4 regions of the Pseudomonas sp. B2M1-30 genome follow, and region 1 is predicted to be linked to each of the others. Evidence: predicted binding sites of a transcription regulator. Region 1 holds the regulator's gene; each other region holds the start of a gene.
What was found. The regulator FliA, encoded in region 1, starts transcription of late flagellar genes. The targets are predictions, from matches to a motif close to CTAAAGTTTNNNNNNNNNNNGCCGNTAA.
Positions count from the first base shown of each region.

Region 2: a site for FliA is predicted at 1,516-1,543, ahead of N8H74_RS27340 (methyl-accepting chemotaxis protein). Genes of this name have one in related genera too.
Region 3: a site for FliA is predicted at 2,445-2,472, ahead of N8H74_RS28900 (methyl-accepting chemotaxis protein). Genes of this name have one in related genera too.
Region 4: a site for FliA is predicted at 2,701-2,728, ahead of N8H74_RS08390 (methyl-accepting chemotaxis protein). Genes of this name have one in related genera too.

Region 1 covers NZ_JAOEJT010000011.1:101,388-105,578, reverse strand. Annotated here, with positions in the region: gene N8H74_RS20685 (chemotaxis protein CheA) at 1-545, opposite strand, end outside; gene N8H74_RS20680 (protein phosphatase CheZ) at 585-1,373, opposite strand; gene N8H74_RS20675 (chemotaxis response regulator CheY) at 1,395-1,766, opposite strand; gene fliA (RNA polymerase sigma factor FliA) at 1,934-2,674, opposite strand; gene fleN (flagellar synthesis regulator FleN) at 2,671-3,501, opposite strand; gene flhF (flagellar biosynthesis protein FlhF) at 3,615-4,191, opposite strand, start outside.
Region 2 covers NZ_JAOEJT010000021.1:29,306-33,496, forward strand. Annotated here, with positions in the region: gene clpB (ATP-dependent chaperone ClpB) at 1-741, shown strand, start outside; tRNA gene N8H74_RS27320 (tRNA-Asn) at 1,038-1,113, shown strand; tRNA gene N8H74_RS27325 (tRNA-Pro) at 1,123-1,199, shown strand; tRNA gene N8H74_RS27330 (tRNA-Lys) at 1,205-1,280, shown strand; tRNA gene N8H74_RS27335 (tRNA-Pro) at 1,375-1,451, shown strand; gene N8H74_RS27340 (methyl-accepting chemotaxis protein) at 1,618-3,243, shown strand; gene N8H74_RS27345 (EF-hand domain-containing protein) at 3,318-3,725, opposite strand; gene N8H74_RS27350 (NAD(P)/FAD-dependent oxidoreductase) at 4,019-4,191, opposite strand, start outside.
Region 3 covers NZ_JAOEJT010000027.1:14,901-19,091, reverse strand. Annotated here, with positions in the region: gene N8H74_RS28915 (TonB-dependent siderophore receptor) at 1-683, opposite strand, end outside; gene N8H74_RS28910 (FecR family protein) at 771-1,775, opposite strand; gene N8H74_RS28905 (sigma-70 family RNA polymerase sigma factor) at 1,775-2,275, opposite strand; gene N8H74_RS28900 (methyl-accepting chemotaxis protein) at 2,588-4,191, shown strand, end outside.
Region 4 covers NZ_JAOEJT010000003.1:400,163-404,353, reverse strand. Annotated here, with positions in the region: gene N8H74_RS08395 (DUF924 family protein) at 1-598, shown strand, start outside; gene N8H74_RS08390 (methyl-accepting chemotaxis protein) at 733-2,625, opposite strand; gene N8H74_RS08385 (outer membrane protein assembly factor BamE) at 2,908-3,162, shown strand; gene N8H74_RS08380 (lipocalin family protein) at 3,193-3,762, shown strand; gene N8H74_RS08375 (formimidoylglutamate deiminase) at 3,811-4,191, opposite strand, start outside.

The DNA.
Region 1 (4,191 bases):
ACGGCCGCCGGAGCCTCGGCTTCAGCCTTGACGGCGCTCAGCGAGTCCAGCAACTGTTCGAATTCGTTATCGGTGATGTCGCCCGAGGCTGCGTCTTCAACGACCAGTTCCTCGATCATCTCGGCCACCGGCGAGGCCACGGCTTCATCAGCCGATTGCGGCTCGGCCAGACGCGACAGCGCCGCCAGCAGTTCCGGTGTTGCAGCGGTGATCGGGCTGCGATCGCGAACTTCGCCGAACATGCTGTTCACCGAGTCCAGCGCTTCGAGTACCACGTCCATCAGTTCTGCATCTACGCGACGCTCACCCTTGCGCAGGATGTCGAACACGTTTTCGGCGATGTGACAGCACTCCACCAGCTCGTTGAGCTGAAGGAAGCCGGCGCCCCCTTTTACAGTGTGGAAACCGCGAAAAATTGCGTTGAGCAGATCCGCGTCATCCGGACGGCTTTCCAGCTCGACCAGTTGCTCGGACAGTTGCTCAAGAATCTCGCCGGCCTCAACCAGGAAATCCTGAAGGATCTCTTCATCGGCGCCGAAGCTCATTAATGGGGTGCTCCTACAGGTCTAAAAACCCAAAAAAACTCAAAATCCAAGGCTGGATAGCAAATCGTCCACATCGTCCTGACCGGACACAACGTCTTCTCGTTTATCGGCATGAATCTGCGGACCTTCACCCTGCGAGAGATGTTTTTGTGGATCTTTTTCAGCAAGCATCGCCGCACGGTCATGTTCGATGCCCGCGAAGCGGTCCACCTGACTGGCCATGAGGACGAGTTTGAGCAGGTTGCTTTCGACTTCGGTGACCAACTGGGTCACACGCTTGATCACCTGACCGGTGAGGTCCTGGTAATCCTGGGCCAGCAGAATGTCGTTCAGGTTGGCCGATACGGCGCGGTTGTCCGCGCTGCTGCGTGCCAGAAAACCGTCGACCCGGCGAGCCAGTTCACGGAACTCTTCGGCACCGACTTCGCGGCGCATGAAACGCCCCCAGTCGGCACTCAACGCCTGGGCTTCGTCAGCCAGGCCATTGACCACCGGCGTGGCGCTCTCCACCAGATCCATGGTGCGGTTGGCGGCGTTCTCGGTCAGCTTGACCACATAGCCCAGGCGTTCGGTCGCATCAGTGATCTGCGACACTTCCTCGGCTTGCGGCATGTGCGGATCGATCTGGAAATTGACGATCGCGCTGTGCAGTTCACGCGTGAGCTTGCCCACTTCCTGGTACAGGCCACGGTCGCGGGTCTGATTGAGCTCATGGATCAGTTGCACGGCTTCGCCGAACTTGCCTTTTTCAAGGCTTTCGACCAGTTCGACCGCGTGTTTTTTCAGAGTCGACTCGAAGTCGCCCTGTGAAGATTCGTTATGCTCCATAGCTCCCCCGGGGCGCGTACATCAGCCGATGCGTTCGAAAATCTTCTCGATCTTTTCTTTCAGTGCCTGAGCTGTGAAAGGTTTGACCACGTAGCCGTTAACGCCGGCCTGGGCCGCTTCGATGATCTGTTCGCGCTTGGCTTCAGCGGTCACCATCAGCACCGGCAGGTGCTTGAGCTTTTCATCGGCGCGCACGTGACGCAGCAGGTCGATGCCGGTCATGCCGGGCATGTTCCAGTCAGTCACCAGAAAGTCGATGCTGCCGCTGTTGAGCACCGGAATGGCGGTGGTGCCATCGTCCGCTTCAACGGTGTTGGTGAACCCCAGATCACGCAGCAGGTTCTTGATGATCCGCCGCATCGTCGAGAAATCGTCAACGATGAGGATTTTCATGTCTTTGTTCAATTCGACCTCCAAGCAGTCTTAAACGCGCCCAGCACCTGGACGCGCCATTTCAATCAATCCGGCAAAGCACTCAAAGACTGTCTGGAGCACAACAGATCGAGACCGGTGCCGTTCACCACCGCACCAGCCTCGTTCGCAGCGTCCCCACACCGCCCTCAGCGCGCTCGCCACTCCCCCAAACGCCCCCGCAAACGGGCCGCGCACTGGCTGTGTAACTGGCTGACCCGCGATTCACTGACGCCCAGGACTTCACCGATTTCCTTGAGGTTCAGCTCTTCGTCGTAGTACAGCGCCAACACCAGTCGCTCACGCTCCGGCAAATTGGCAATCGCGTCCGCCAGCGCGGCCTGGAATCGCTCGTCTTCCAGATCGCGCGACGGCTCCAGATGAGCACTGGCGCCATCCTCGTGCAGACCTTCGTGTTCGCCGTCCTGCAACAGGTCGTCGAAACTGAACAGCCGGCTGCCCAAGGTGTCATTCAAAATCCCGTAGTAATCGTCGAGACTCAATTGGAGTTCGGCCGCAACCTCGTGATCTTTAGCGTCACGGCCGGTTTTAGCTTCAATTGCGCGAATCGCGTCGCTGACCATACGGGTGTTGCGGTGAACCGAGCGTGGCGCCCAGTCCCCCTTGCGCACTTCATCGAGCATCGCGCCACGGATCCGGATGCCCGCGTACGTTTCGAAACTGGCGCCCTTGCTGGCGTCGTATTTGGTCGAGACTTCGAGCAGGCCGATCATCCCGGCCTGGATCAAGTCCTCGACCTGCACACTGGCCGGCAATCGCGCCAGCAAGTGGTAGGCAATGCGTTTGACCAGTGGCGCGTAACGCTCGATCAGCTCGTACTGCGCGTCACGTGCCGACTTCTTGTAGTAGTTCATACCGCTGGCGGTCATAGCACTGGCCCTGCCGTTTGCTGCACGAGGCGCTCGACGAAAAATTCGAGGTGCCCACGCGGGTTGGCGGGCAGCGGCCAGGTGTCGACCTTCTGGGCGATGGCCTTGAACGCCAGCGCGCACTTGGAACGCGGGAAGGCTTCATAGACCGCACGCTGTTTCTGCACCGCCTTGCGCACGCTTTCGTCGTAAGGCACCGCGCCCACGTATTGTAGGGCGACGTCAAGGAAGCGATCAGTGACCTTGGTCAACTTGGCGAACAGATTGCGCCCTTCCTGCGGGCTCTGCGCCATGTTGGCGAGGACGCGGAAGCGGTTCATGCCGTAGTCGCGGTTGAGCAGTTTGATCAGCGCGTAGGCGTCGGTGATGGACGTCGGTTCGTCGCAGACCACCAGCAGCACTTCCTGGGCGGCGCGGACAAAACTGACCACCGAGTCACCGATACCCGCAGCGGTGTCGATCACCAGCACGTCGAGGTTGTCACCGATATCGCTGAAGGCCTGGATCAGACCGGCATGCTGCGCCGGGCTCAGGTGAACCATGCTCTGGGTGCCGGAAGCGGCCGGCACGATGCGGATCCCGCCCGGCCCCTGCAACAGCACGTCGCGCAGCTCGCAGCGGCCTTCGATCACGTCGGCCAGTGTGCGTTTTGGCGTAAGCCCCAGCAGAACGTCGACGTTCGCCAGCCCCAGATCGGCGTCCAGCAGCATGACCCGACGGCCAAGCTCTGCCAGCGCCAGAGACAAGTTCACTGACACGTTAGTCTTGCCGACGCCACCTTTGCCGCCGGTCACCGCGATCACCTGTACGGGATGCATGCTGCCCATGTTATTTCTTTACCTTGTCTTGCATAGACGGAGGCCACATTACTGGCTGCGCGTTCACAACCGGAACAATGCGTGGCAAGCCATCGATGTAGGTACAAAAACTGTTCATTACCTCAGCCAACCTGCTTGGTCGGGCTGTGGTAGATATCAGCGAACATGTCAGCCATGGCTTCTTCGCTGGGTTCTTCCTGCATTTGCACGCTGACGGCGCGGCTGACCAGTTGATGACGGCGCGGCAGATGCAGATCATCCGGAATGCGCGGGCCATCGGTCAGGTAGGCGACCGGCAGTTCATGGCTGATCGCCAGGCTCAACACCTCGCCCAGACTGGCCGTTTCATCCAGTTTAGTCAGGATGCACCCGGCGAGCCCGCAACGCTTGTAACTGTGATAAGCGGCGGTTAGAACCTGTTTCTGGCTGGTGGTTGCCAGCACCAGATAATTTTTCGAGCGGATGCCGCGACCGGCCAGGCTTTCCAGTTGCATGCGCAGGGCCGGGTCGCTGGCCTGCAGGCCGGCGGTGTCGATCAGCACCACGCGCTTGCGCAGCAGCGGATCCAGCGCCTGCACCAGGGACTGGCCCGGGTCGACGTGGGTCACCGACACATTGAGGATCCGCCCCAGCGTCTTCAACTGCTCCTGGGCACCGATGCGGAAGCTGTCCATGCTCACCAGCGCAATGTTCTGCGCG
Region 2 (4,191 bases), on a different contig from region 1:
GTCGGTAAAACCGAGTTGTGCAAGGCGCTGGCCGAGTTCCTTTTCGATACCGAAGAGGCGATGGTGCGGATCGACATGTCCGAATTCATGGAGAAACATTCCGTGGCGCGGCTGATCGGTGCGCCACCGGGATACGTCGGTTATGAAGAGGGCGGTTATCTGACCGAAGCGGTACGGCGCAAGCCTTACTCGGTGATCCTCCTGGATGAAGTCGAGAAGGCCCACCCGGATGTGTTCAACATCCTCCTGCAAGTGCTGGAGGACGGCCGCCTGACCGACAGCCACGGGCGCACGGTGGATTTCCGCAATACCGTGATCGTCATGACCTCCAACCTGGGCTCGATGCAGATCCAGGAGCTGGTCGGAGATCGTGAGGCGCAGCGTGCGGCGGTGATGGATGCGATTTCCACGCACTTCCGTCCGGAATTCATCAACCGGGTCGACGAAGTGGTGATCTTCGAGCCGTTGGCGCGGGATCAGATTGCCGGCATCACCGAGATCCAGCTGGGCCGTCTGCGCAGCCGTCTGGCCGAACGCGAGCTGAAGCTGGAACTGAGCCCGGAAGCAATGGACAAACTGATTGCCGTCGGTTACGACCCGGTCTATGGCGCACGGCCGTTGAAACGGGCGATCCAGCGCTGGATCGAGAACCCATTGGCGCAGTTGATCCTGTCGGGGCGTTTCCTGCCGGGCGAGACTGCTCAGGGTGTCGTGGAGAACGACGAGATCACATTCAACTGATACTCGACGGTGTAAAAACAGGAAGGCCTCGCTTTGCGAGGCCTTTTTTTCGTTAGGCTGTTGAACTCTAAGGAAAAGGCTTGTAAAGTGCGCCCCGCAGTCAGTCACCCACAAGGTTTCAGCTCACTGGGCAGAAATCTGAAATAAGTTGCAAATCATTAACTTGAAAGCGATTTAGGGGGTTGACAGAGGTGTTCTAGGTTGTAGAATAGCGCGCCTCAGACACACGAACGCAGCGATGCGAACGGGTGGCGGAGGTGAGGCAAGCCTCACAGTTGTAACTTGAAATATGTTGTTCCGTGATAGCTCAGTCGGTAGAGCAAATGACTGTTAATCATTGGGTCCCAGGTTCGAGTCCTGGTCACGGAGCCAATTTCAAACCGGGGTATAGCGCAGTCCGGTAGCGCGCCTGCTTTGGGAGCAGGATGTCAGGAGTTCGAATCCCCTTACCCCGACCATTTTTGGGTCGTTAGCTCAGTTGGTAGAGCAGTTGGCTTTTAACCAATTGGTCGTAGGTTCGAATCCCACACGACCCACCATTTTTGAAACCAGTTAGCGCTGGAATCGAATCTTAAGATCAGAGGCCAAAAGCGCTGATCGAGGAAGGCGACTGAAAGGTCGCCTTTTTTTTACCGGGGTATAGCGCAGTCCGGTAGCGCGCCTGCTTTGGGAGCAGGATGTCAGGAGTTCGAATCCCCTTACCCCGACCATATTAAAAATCCTCGTATCGAAAGATACGGGGATTTTTTTTGTCCCGAAAAAAGTGAAGTTTCATTCAAGTCATCGTACAACATGCCGATAGCCCGCTAACAAAAGGGGCCTGCCGGGTCATTCGCCCCTTTGAATCTGGCCATTACAAGAAAAAGGGCGTTCTTCATGTTGCTTCGTCAGTTGAATATTGCTCCCCGTGCCGCACTGGGTTTCGCCCTGATCGCGGTGCTGGTGGCGTTGCTCGGGGTGTTTTCGCTGGGGCAGATGTCGAGCATCCGCGACAGCGAAGTCGCGGTGGAAACCCAATGGCTGCCCAGCATCCGTGGGGGCGACGAGATCCGCGAGATCATGTTGCGCATCCGCACCATCTCCTTGCGCATGGCGCTGGATCCCGATCCGAAGAACGTCGCCACTTACCGCAGCCAGATGGACACCCGTGACAAGGAGTTGAGCGAGAAAATCGCTGCCTACGACAAACTGGTGGTCACCCCCGAAGGCAAGCAGATATATGACCAGTTCAAGAAAACCTTCGCCGCCTACCGTTCCGGCATCGCCCAATCCTTTGTCCTCGCCGAGCAGGGCAAGCGTGACGAGTTGACCAAGCTGCTGCTGGTCGACATGAAGACCGTGGTCGACGGTTCCGGCAAGCAGCTCAGCGACCTGGCGGATCTGTTCGCCAAACAGGTCGCCGCTGAGAGCGAGAACTCCGCTGCCCACTACGCAACCTCTCGCACCATCGTCAGCCTGTTCATTGCCCTGGCGGCGCTCGCCACCGTGGCTCTGGCGATGTTGCTTACGCGCAGCATCGTTCGCCCGCTGAGCAACGCCGTGAGCGCAGCCGAGAGCGTGGCGAACGGCGATCTCACCCGGCCCATCGAAACCCAGGGCAATGACGAGGTCAGCCGTCTGCTCAAGGCGTTGGCGACCATGCAACAGAATCTGCGCGAAACCCTGCAGGGCATCAGCGGTTCGGCCACGCAACTGGCGACTGCCGCTGATGAACTGAATGCCGTGACCCTCGACAGTACTCAGGGGCTGCAGCAACAGAACAACGAGATCGAGCAGGCGGCGACCGCCGTCAACGAGATGACCACCGCCGTGGAAGAGGTCGCGCGCAATGCCGTTTCGACCTCCGATGCAACCCGGCAGTCCAGCGAGTCGGCGCATCTGGGGCAGGAGCGCGTGAGTGAAACCGCCAGCGCGATCAATGCCCTGGCCAGCGACGTGGAGCACACCGGCGGGTTGGTGCAGGCACTGGCGAACCAGTCTCAGGACATCGGCAAAGTACTGGATGTGATTCGCGCCATTGCCGAGCAGACCAACCTGCTGGCGCTCAATGCGGCGATCGAGGCCGCGCGTGCCGGGGAAAGCGGGCGTGGTTTCGCGGTGGTTGCCGATGAGGTGCGCGCGCTGGCGTATCGCACGCAACAATCGACGCAAGAGATCGAGCAGATGGTGCAAGGCATGCGTAACGGTTCGAGCCTGGCGCTCGATTCGATGCAGGCCAGCGCTTCGCGGGCCGCCACCACGCTGGTTCTGGCCGAGCGCGCCGGCGAAGCGTTGCAGACCATCACGGCTTCGGTACACGAGATTCATGAACGCAATCTGGTGATCGCCAGCGCCGCCGAAGAACAGGCGCAAGTGGCGCGGGAAGTGGATCGCAATCTGGTGAACATTCGCGATCTGTCGGTGCGCTCTGCAGCGGGTGCCGATCAGACCAGTGCCTCCAGCCACGAACTGTCGCAACTGGCCAATGCCCTGCAAGGCCTGGTACGGCGCTTCCAGTTGTAACTTCGGCCGATGTGAAAAAGCCGCGCCTTTCGAGAGAAAGCCGCGGCTTGGTTTTTTCCGGAGCTGAAAGGCAATCAGGCGCCGTCTTGATCTTTCAGATGTTCAAACAGGCCTTTGGGCATTTTCTTGCCATTGGCTTCGAAGTTGGCTTTGACGTTGTTGTACGCCTCTTGCTCGTCGATAAAGCCGTCGTGGTTGGTGTCGATCTTGTCGAAGTCGGACTTCGGCGCGACTTTCAGGAATTCGGCACGGGAGACTTTACCGTCGCCATCGGTGTCGGTTTTGGCCATCGACGCATCGCCGCATTTGCCTTCACCACATTTGCCTTCCGGGGTTTTCACCGAAGTTTCCGCCGAGGCGACCATGTAGCCCTGGGTCAGCGGCTGCGCGGCGAACACCGAGCCCGAGAGCATCAGGCCACCGGCCAGGACAGCGCCGACCAGGCCAATGGAGTTCTTGGTAGGTTTCGAAGTACGGGACATTGCATTCTCCTTCGGTTGCACAGCGCAACCACGCGTTTGGGATTAGCCGGAGCCGTTGTGCTCGGGTGTGGCCATTAGGCGGGGGCGGTGTATCGCGTCTGTGTCGTGCAGCGGGGGAGTTTGTAAGCGAAGGTGGGAAAGGTGGGGCGGGATACAGTAGGAAACAGATCTTCAGGGTTTGTGCTGTTCAAACAATGGTGCGAACAGGGTTGCTCGCGAATGCAGGGGGCAGGCAATTCATTGCTGTCTGCCCCGGCGCTTTGGCGAGCAACCCCGTTCCCACGGGGTTTACATCAGTGCAGCTTCAGGCGTGGCTCGGTGCCGCGTCCGATCTTGCTGCCCAGCATCAGCATGGCCGTGCGGAACGGTCCGTACAGCGCCATCTGGTGCATGCGGTACAGCGACACGTAGAACATCCGCGCCAGCCAGCCTTCGAGCATCACGCTGCCGGTCAGGTTGCCCATCA
Region 3 (4,191 bases), on a different contig from region 1:
TTGTCCACGGAGCCGTCGTTGAAGCCGCGCATGGCCACGTAGTCGTAGCGGTGAGTGGCGCCGTAAGGGTTGGTCAGCACGCCCGGGGTGTAGCGCATGGTTTGTGACACGGTTTGCGAGCCCTGGTCATCCATCTGCTCGCGAGTGACCACGGACACGCTTTGTGAGGTTTCCAGCAGCGCGGTACTGGTTTTGGTGGCGATCTGGCTGTGCGTGGCGTTGTAGCCTTCCATGCTGCCCAGCGCATTGCCGAGGGCGAAGCCTTTGATGTCGGTGGTCGGCAGGGCGAGTGCTTCGCTGTCTGCGACGGTGCGAAGTACGTAGCTGCTGCCGTCCTGGCTGACGGCTTCGAGGCCCGAACCTGCGAGCAGATGGCTCAACGCCTGATCGGTCGAATATTCACCCTGAACCCCGGCGGATTGCCGGCCCTGGGTCTGCTGCGGAGTCATCGACAAGGTGATGCCCGCCTGCCGTGCGAACTGATTGAGTGCGTCGCCCAGCGGGCCTGCCGCGACGCTGTAGCGCAGGCTGCTGACCTGATTCGCGTCGGCGGCCATGCTGATTGCCGGCATCACACCGACGCCCAGCGCAGTGGACAACAGCGCCGCTCGCACGGCCTGTCGCAGCAGGCCCGATTCGACGGTGAAATTCAGAGGGTTCTTACAGGTAACGCGCGCAGTCATTGTAGGTTTCCGTAGGAAGTCGCGAAGGCTGAGTTGAAGTGCTTACTGACTAAGCCGGACTTGCCGCGAAAACCCGCCAAAATAAATTCAGACCGCGCGCTCCAGCGTCACCCACCAGCGGGTGCGGTAGCGCACTTGCACCGGCAGGGTTTGCGGCAGGATCGCCAGCAGCTTGTCGGTGTCTTCGAGACGGAACACCCCGGAAAGGCGCAGATCCGCGACTTGCGATGCGCAGTTCAGCAGACCATGGCGGTAGCGGGCGACTTCGTTGAGGAAATCGGCGAGACGCATGTTGCGGGTGACGATCAATCCGTCGATCCACGCGCCCGCCTCCATATCCAGTGGCGGCGCCGGGCGTGCTTGATGACGGTCGACCAGATAGCTCTGCCCGGCCAGCACGTCGATGGAGGCGCTGTGTGACGAATGAATGGCGACGCGTCCGCCGGTGACGCTCAGGCGCGTGCAATCACCTTCCTGGCGCAGGATGAACCGTGCGTTGAATGGCTCATAGGTGCCGTGACGATCCTGCACCCGCAGCGGCCGCTCGAACGGCGCGCCTTCGTCAGCACCCCCGCAGGTGACGATGATTTCGCCACGATTCAATCGGATCAGGCGCTGCTGTGCCGTGTAGTCCAGGTCCACGGCACTCGCGGTGTTGAGTTCCAGGCGCGTGCCGTCGGGCAACTGGAACGCGCGGCGCTCGCCGGTGGCGGTGGCGTAGTCGGCGCTCCATTGCTGCCAGGCGGCCGTGTCCCTGGCGAGCCAGGCAGCGGACCCCATCAGCAAGGCACCGGACAACAGCTTCAATGCCTGACGTCGACCCAGACCCTGAGCGCTGTTCTCCAGCGTATTGAATGCCACTTGCGCGCCGGGGACGGATCGCAGGTTGTGAGTCAGTTCGGCTTGCAGTGTCTGCACTCGCTGCCAGGCCAGTTCGTGCTCATGGTGTTCGGCCCGCCATTGTTCGCATTGGTGATTGAGGCGCGAATTGCCGTGATTGTTGCGCAGACGCAACAGCCAGTGGATGGCCTGCTTGACCACTTGCGGCTGCGGCTCGGCGCGGCGCCCGAGCGAGAGGTTATCCACAGGCATCAGGCGGCGTACCTCAGCACATAACAGTGATACAGCGCATCGGCGACGTAACGCTCCACTGAGCGCAGGGACAGGCCCATCTGCTCGGCGATCTGTTTGTGGGTCAAACCTTCGCACTGCGCCAGGAGAAACGCCTGACGCACTTTCGGCTTAAGTCCTTCAAGCATTCGGGCGATGCTTTCCAGCAGTTCGATCACCAGGGCACGGGCCTCGGCACTCGGGGTTTCGGCTTCCGGCAGATGGGCGATGGTTTCCAGATAGGCGAGTTCGATTTCTTCGCGGCGCCAATGGTCGATGACCAGGCCGCACGCGATGGTGCGCAGGAAGGCCCGAGGTGACTTGAGTTCCAGGCGTTCGGTGCGTTGCAGCAGGCGCAGGAACGTGTCCTGGGCCAGATCCGCCGCATCGGCCGCGTTGCCCAGCCGTGCGCGCAGCCACCCGTTGAGCCAGCCGTGATGACTACTGTAAAGCGCCTGTACAGCCAACTCAGGTGAGGACATGAACGCGACAGCCCGAACGTCACAAATGATAATTAGTCGCATTGTCATCAGGAGTTACAGATTTTGCAACCGCCGCTCCAGCGACTGTCACAAAAAATCTGACAGCGGCCGCTCTAGTACGCCGTTCGGCGGGAATCTGGCAGAAATGCCGTCCATTTCGTACATGACCCTAAGATTTATCCGAAGTGTGCCGACAGACTGGTGAGACATGCGTGCACCAAAGTAGAGCAGCCAGAAGAACGCTGCCTGCGCTGTACATGGAATGTTGCATCCGGAACGCATCCCCACTTTTGGCATAAGAAGTCCCATGAAATGAATCTCAAGTTCAGCCATAAAATCCTGTTGGCCGCCTCGGGCGTCGTGGTCCTGGCGTTCGCGTTGTTTACGCTCTACAACGACTATCTGCAGCGAAACACCATTCGCCAGAACCTGCAGTCCTCCGTGCAGCAGGCCGGTGATCTGACCGCCAGCAGCGTGCAGAACTGGATGAGCGGACGAATTCTGGTGCTGGAAAACCTCGCCCAGAACGTCGCCCACCAAGGCAAGAACGCCGATCTGCCTGGCCTGGTCGATCAGCCGGCCTTGACCTCGAACTTCCAGTTCACCTACGTCGGCCAGGCCAACGGCGTGTTTACCCAGCGTCCCGACGCGAAGATGCCGGATGGTTACGATCCGCGTCAGCGTCCCTGGTACAAGCAGGCGGTGGCCGCCGACAAGACCATGCTGACTCCGCCCTACATGGCGGCGGTCGGTGGGCTGGTGGTGACCATCGCCCTGCCGGTGAAAAGCAATGGCGAATTGCTGGGCGTGGTCGGCGGTGACCTGAGCCTGGAAACCCTGGTGAAGATCATCAACTCGGTGGACTTCGGCGGCATCGGCCATGCGTTCCTGGTCAGCGGCGACGGTCAGGTGATCGTCAGCCCGGACAAGGACCAGGTGATGAAAAACCTGAAGGACATCTACCCGAACGCCAGCGTGCGCATCGAGAAAGGTAACCAGAACGTGGTGCTCAACGGCCAGGAGCGCATCCTGTCGTTCACCCCGGTCAGCGGTCTGCCAAATGCCGAGTGGTACATCGGTCTGTCGATCGACCGCGACAAGGCCTACGCTGCGCTCGGCCAATTCCGCACGTCGGCGCTGATCGCCATGTTCGTGGCGGTAGCGGCGATTGCGGTGCTGCTGAGCCTGTTGATCAACGTGTTGATGCGCCCGCTGACCACCATGGGCCGTGCGATGCAGGACATCGCCCAGGGCGAAGGCGATCTGACCCGACGCCTGGTGGTGGAAAGCAAGGATGAGTTCGGCGAACTGGGCAGCTCGTTCAACCAGTTCGTGGAGCGGATTCACGCCTCGATCTGCGAAGTGTCTTCGGCCACTCGCCAGGTGCATGACCTGTCGCAACGGGTGATGACGTCCTCCAACGCTTCGATCATCGGTTCCGACGAACAAAGTGCGCGCACCAACAGCGTGGCTGCTGCAATCAACCAGTTGGGCGCGGCCACTCAGGAAATCGCCCGCAATGCTGCCGATGCTTCGCAACACGCCAGCGGCGCCAGCGAGCAGGCCGATGACGGGCGTCAGGTGGTCGAGCAGACGATCCTCGCCATGACCGAGTTGTCGCAGAAGATCAGCCTGTCGTGTACCCAGATCGAAACCCTGAATGCCAGCACCGACAACATCGGTCACATTCTCGATGTGATCAAAGGCATCTCCCAGCAAACCAACCTGCTGGCGCTCAACGCGGCCATCGAAGCGGCCCGTGCCGGTGAGGCCGGTCGTGGTTTCGCGGTGGTGGCGGACGAGGTGCGTAACCTCGCCCACCGTACCCAGGAGTCGGCGGAAGAGATTCACAAGATGATTACCTCGCTGCAAGTCGGTTCGCGCGAAGCAGTCACCACCATGAACGCCAGCCAGGC
Region 4 (4,191 bases), on a different contig from region 1:
CGCGCCTTGGCAGCCGTTGCTCGACTGGTGGTTCGGTCACTCCGAATCAGCCAGCGCGGTATCGGCTGAAAAGGGCACGTTGTGGTTTGGCAAACGCGACAGCCAGGACCTCGAAGCGCGAGAGCGTTTCGGGGTCTTTGTCGATCAGGCCCTGGCCGGCGGATTGACCGAGTGGACGCAACGTCCCGAAGGTTGGCTGGCCGTGGTGCTGCTGCTCGATCAACTCCCGCGAATGATCTTTCGCGACAGCCCCAAAGCGTTCTCTGGTGACCTGCGCGCGCAACAACTGGTCGCTCAGGGCATCGCCGCCGATTTCGACCGGCAATTGCGACCGGTTCAACGACTGTTTATCTATCTGGTGTTCGAACACTGCGAAAACCTCGCGGTGCAGAACGAGGCGGTTTCCCGGTTTATCGACCTGGTGGCTGAACAGCCGGAAGCGGAGCGGGCGGTGTTTGCCGACAACCTGGATTATGCCGAGCGGCATCAACGGGTGATTGCCCGGTTCGGGCGGTTTCCGCATCGCAATGCGGTGTTGGGAAGGGAGTCCACGGCTGAGGAGCTGGCGTTTCTTTCGCAACCGGGCTCAAGCTTTTAAGTCTTCGCTGCGTTCGCTGATGCCTTCGCGGGCAAGCCCGCTCCCACAGTGTTTTGTGGTGATACACAGATTGTGTGAACACCGAAGATCGCTGTGGGAGCGGGCTTGCCCGCGAAGAGGTCAGTCAGGGCGCCTCAGATTCTGAAGCTGCCTACCAACTGCTTCAACCGGGCCGCCTGCTGCTCAAGATCCGAACACGCGCGCAACGTCGCCTGCAGGTTTTCCACCCCTTCCTGGTTCAGCGTGTTGATCTCGTTGATGTCGACATTGATCGACTCGACCACGGCTGTCTGCTCTTCGGTAGCGGTCGCCACCGACTGGTTCATGCCGTCGATCTCGCCAATACGCTGGGTCACGCTGCCCAGCCGCTCGCCTGCCTGGTTGGCGATGCCGACGCTGCTTTCGCTCTCACGCTGGCTCTCGGTCATGATGCCGACCGCCTGACGCGCGCCGACTTGCAGCTCTTCAATCATCTTCTGCACTTGCTGCGCCGAATCCTGGGTGCGGTGCGCCAGGTTGCGCACTTCGTCGGCCACCACCGCGAAACCGCGACCGGCCTCACCGGCGCGGGCCGCTTCGATGGCGGCGTTCAGGGCCAGCAGGTTGGTCTGCTGGGAGATGCTGGTAATCACTTCCAGAATCTGCCCGATGTTCACGGTGTTGCTGTTCAGGGTTTCGATGTTGCCGCAGGAGTCGCTGATCTTCGCCGACAGTTGCTGCATCGCGTGGATGGTTTTATCCACCACCTGCTGACCGTCTTCGGCCAGGCTGCGCGCATCGCTGGAATGCTGCGAGGCGAGGGCGGCGTTCTGGGCGATTTCCTGGGCGGCGGCGCCGAGTTGGTTGATCGCCGCCGCGACGCTGTTGGTACGCGAGGCCTGCTGGTCGGAGTTGTACATCGAGGAGTTCGAGGCCGCGACCACCCGCAGAGCCACTTCGTTGACCTGGCCGGTAGCCGAGGACACTTCGCGGATCGAGGTGTGGATACGTTCCACGAACTGGTTGAACGACATCCCCAGCGCGCCGAATTCGTCGTGGCCGTGGATGGTCAGGCGTTTGGTCAGATCGCCTTCGCCTTCGGCGATGTCATGCATGGCGCGGCCCATGGTCAGCAGCGGCTGCATCAGCACGCGGATCAGCATGCCGAGCAGGGCGATGATGATGACCACGGCAATCACCATGGCGATCAGCGCCGAGGTACGGAATTCGCTGAGCATCGAGAACGCGGTGTCTTTGTCCAGCACCAGCGCCACGTACCAGTCGGCCGATGGCACGCCGTTGACGCGGGTGAAGGAAATCAGCTGGGTCTTGCCGTCGAACTCGACTTCCTTCAGGCCCGGGCTGACTTTCGGCGCGCCGTTGGGGTAGGCCTCGGCGAGGGTCTTGAGCACCAGTTTGCTGTCCGGGTGGATCAGGATCTTGCCATCGGCGCTGACGATGAATGCGTGGCCGTGGCCGCCGAAATTCAGCGAGTTGATGATCGCGCTGACGCTGCTCAGGTCGATGTCCGCACCGGCCACGCCGATCATCGAACCCTGGCGCTGCACCGGGGTGGCGACGGTGATCACCAGTTTGCCCGACGAGGCAGCGATGTACGGTTCGGTGACGATGGTCTGCTGAGCGCTGTTGGCGGCCTTGTACCAGCCACGCGCGCGCGGATCGTAGTCAGCCGCGCGGTTGCCGGCCGGCACCGAGAACATCACGCCGTCGGCGCCGCCGAAGTAGCTGAGCTGGAAATTGCCGGTGTAGGCGGGCAGGTCGATGATGCGTTTCAGGCTGGCGGTGGCGCTGCCGTCGGCGACGATCTGCTGGGACAGCGATTGCAGCAACTGGATGCGGCTTTCCAGCCAGGTCTGGATGTTGCTGGTGGTCAGGCTGCCGAGTTCCTGCATCGAGGATTCAGTGCTCGATTGCAGGGCCTGGCGCTGTCGGTAGTCGTTGAACAGGATGAAACAGGCGAACGCGACGGCCACCACGAGCGCGGCTGCCAGCAAGATCTTGTGGCTGAATTTCATGTTTCTGGTCATTAAGGGAGCTACCGCGAAGGGGCTGGTCAAGAAAGGGCGGCAATTTGCCACACTCGAAGGCTTTGCGCTGCTCTTATTTCGACCGCCGCGCGCCAAAGATTAGGCGGCTTTGGCGAAAAACGACGAAATGCGTAATAGCCCTACAAAGTGTCTGATTTAGCGATGAAAGCCAGACGAGCGGGCGGATAAATAGCCAGGTGCCCAGGGAACCAGACAGGGGTTTTCTCTTCTAAGCTTCTGGTTGGCGCCAGGCCAACCCCCTTCCGCTCCAGGAGTTACACCATGTCGCTGCGATCTATCGCCCTGCTGTCGTTTTGCGTGCTGTTGGTCGCATGCAGCAAGGTCAACCAGGAAAACTACTCGAAGCTGTCGGCCGGGATGGCCAAGGCGGAGGTCGAAAACCTGCTCGGTAAACCCACCGATTGTGCGGGCGCGCTCGGCATGTCCAGCTGCACCTGGGGCGACCAGAAAAGCTTTATCAGCGTGCAGTACGCCGGTGACAAAGTGTTGATGTTTTCCGGCCAAGGCCTGAAGTAAACCGGGGCTACGCGCCCACGGAGAAGAAAAATGAAGCGGTTATTGCTTATCCTTTTCGCCGGCCTGGTATTGGCCGGCTGCGCCACGACCGGTGAAGATCCGCTGGCGCCGAAGACTGTCAACAGCGTCAATCTCAAGCGTTACCAGGGCACCTGGTACGAGCTGGCGCGTCTGCCGATGTATTTCCAGCGCAACTGCGCCCAGTCCGAAGCCCGCTACAGCCTTCAGCCCGATGGCAACCTCGGGGTTTTCAACCGCTGCCTGACCACGGATTGGCAGTGGGAAGAAGTCAAAGGCACGGCTTATCCACAGGTGCCGGGCAAGACCGACAAATTGTGGGTCGAGTTCGACACGTGGTTCTCGCGGCTGATTCCGGGGTCGGCGAAGGGGCAGTACTGGGTGCTGTATGTCAGCGATGACTACAAGACCGCCATCGTCGGCGACCCGAGCCGCCGCTATCTGTGGCTGCTGTCGCGCACGCCGACCGTCAACGGTGTGGTACGCGAGGAACTGCTGAGCAAGGCGCGTCAGCAGGGTTACGACACCACGCGGCTGATCTGGCGGGCATCGGATCGGCAGATGGCCAAGACGTCCAACTGACGCACAACAAAAAACCTGTGGAGGGTGCCCTCCACAGGTTTTTTTGTATCAGCCCAACAGCTCTCGCAGAACCTGGGTGAACGCGCGGCTGCTGTCCTCTTCTGCGGCATGGTGGCCGTCGCGTACCACCCACTGACCGTTGACCAGCACATCACGCACCTGACGATCACCGCCGGCAAACAACCAGCGGTTCAGGATCCCGTCGCCGCTGGCCGTCGCCAGATACGGATCGTTGCCGTCGAGCACGATCCAGTCGGCGCGCTTGCCGACTTCCAGTGCGCCGATCGGTTGTCCCAGCGCCTGGGCGCCGCCGTCCAGTGCCGCGTCATATAGCGTGCGGCCGACCATTGGCTGATCCGCCCCGTACAAGCGATTGCGCCGCTGGTCGCGCAGACGCTGACCGTATTCCAGCCAACGCAATTCTTCCAC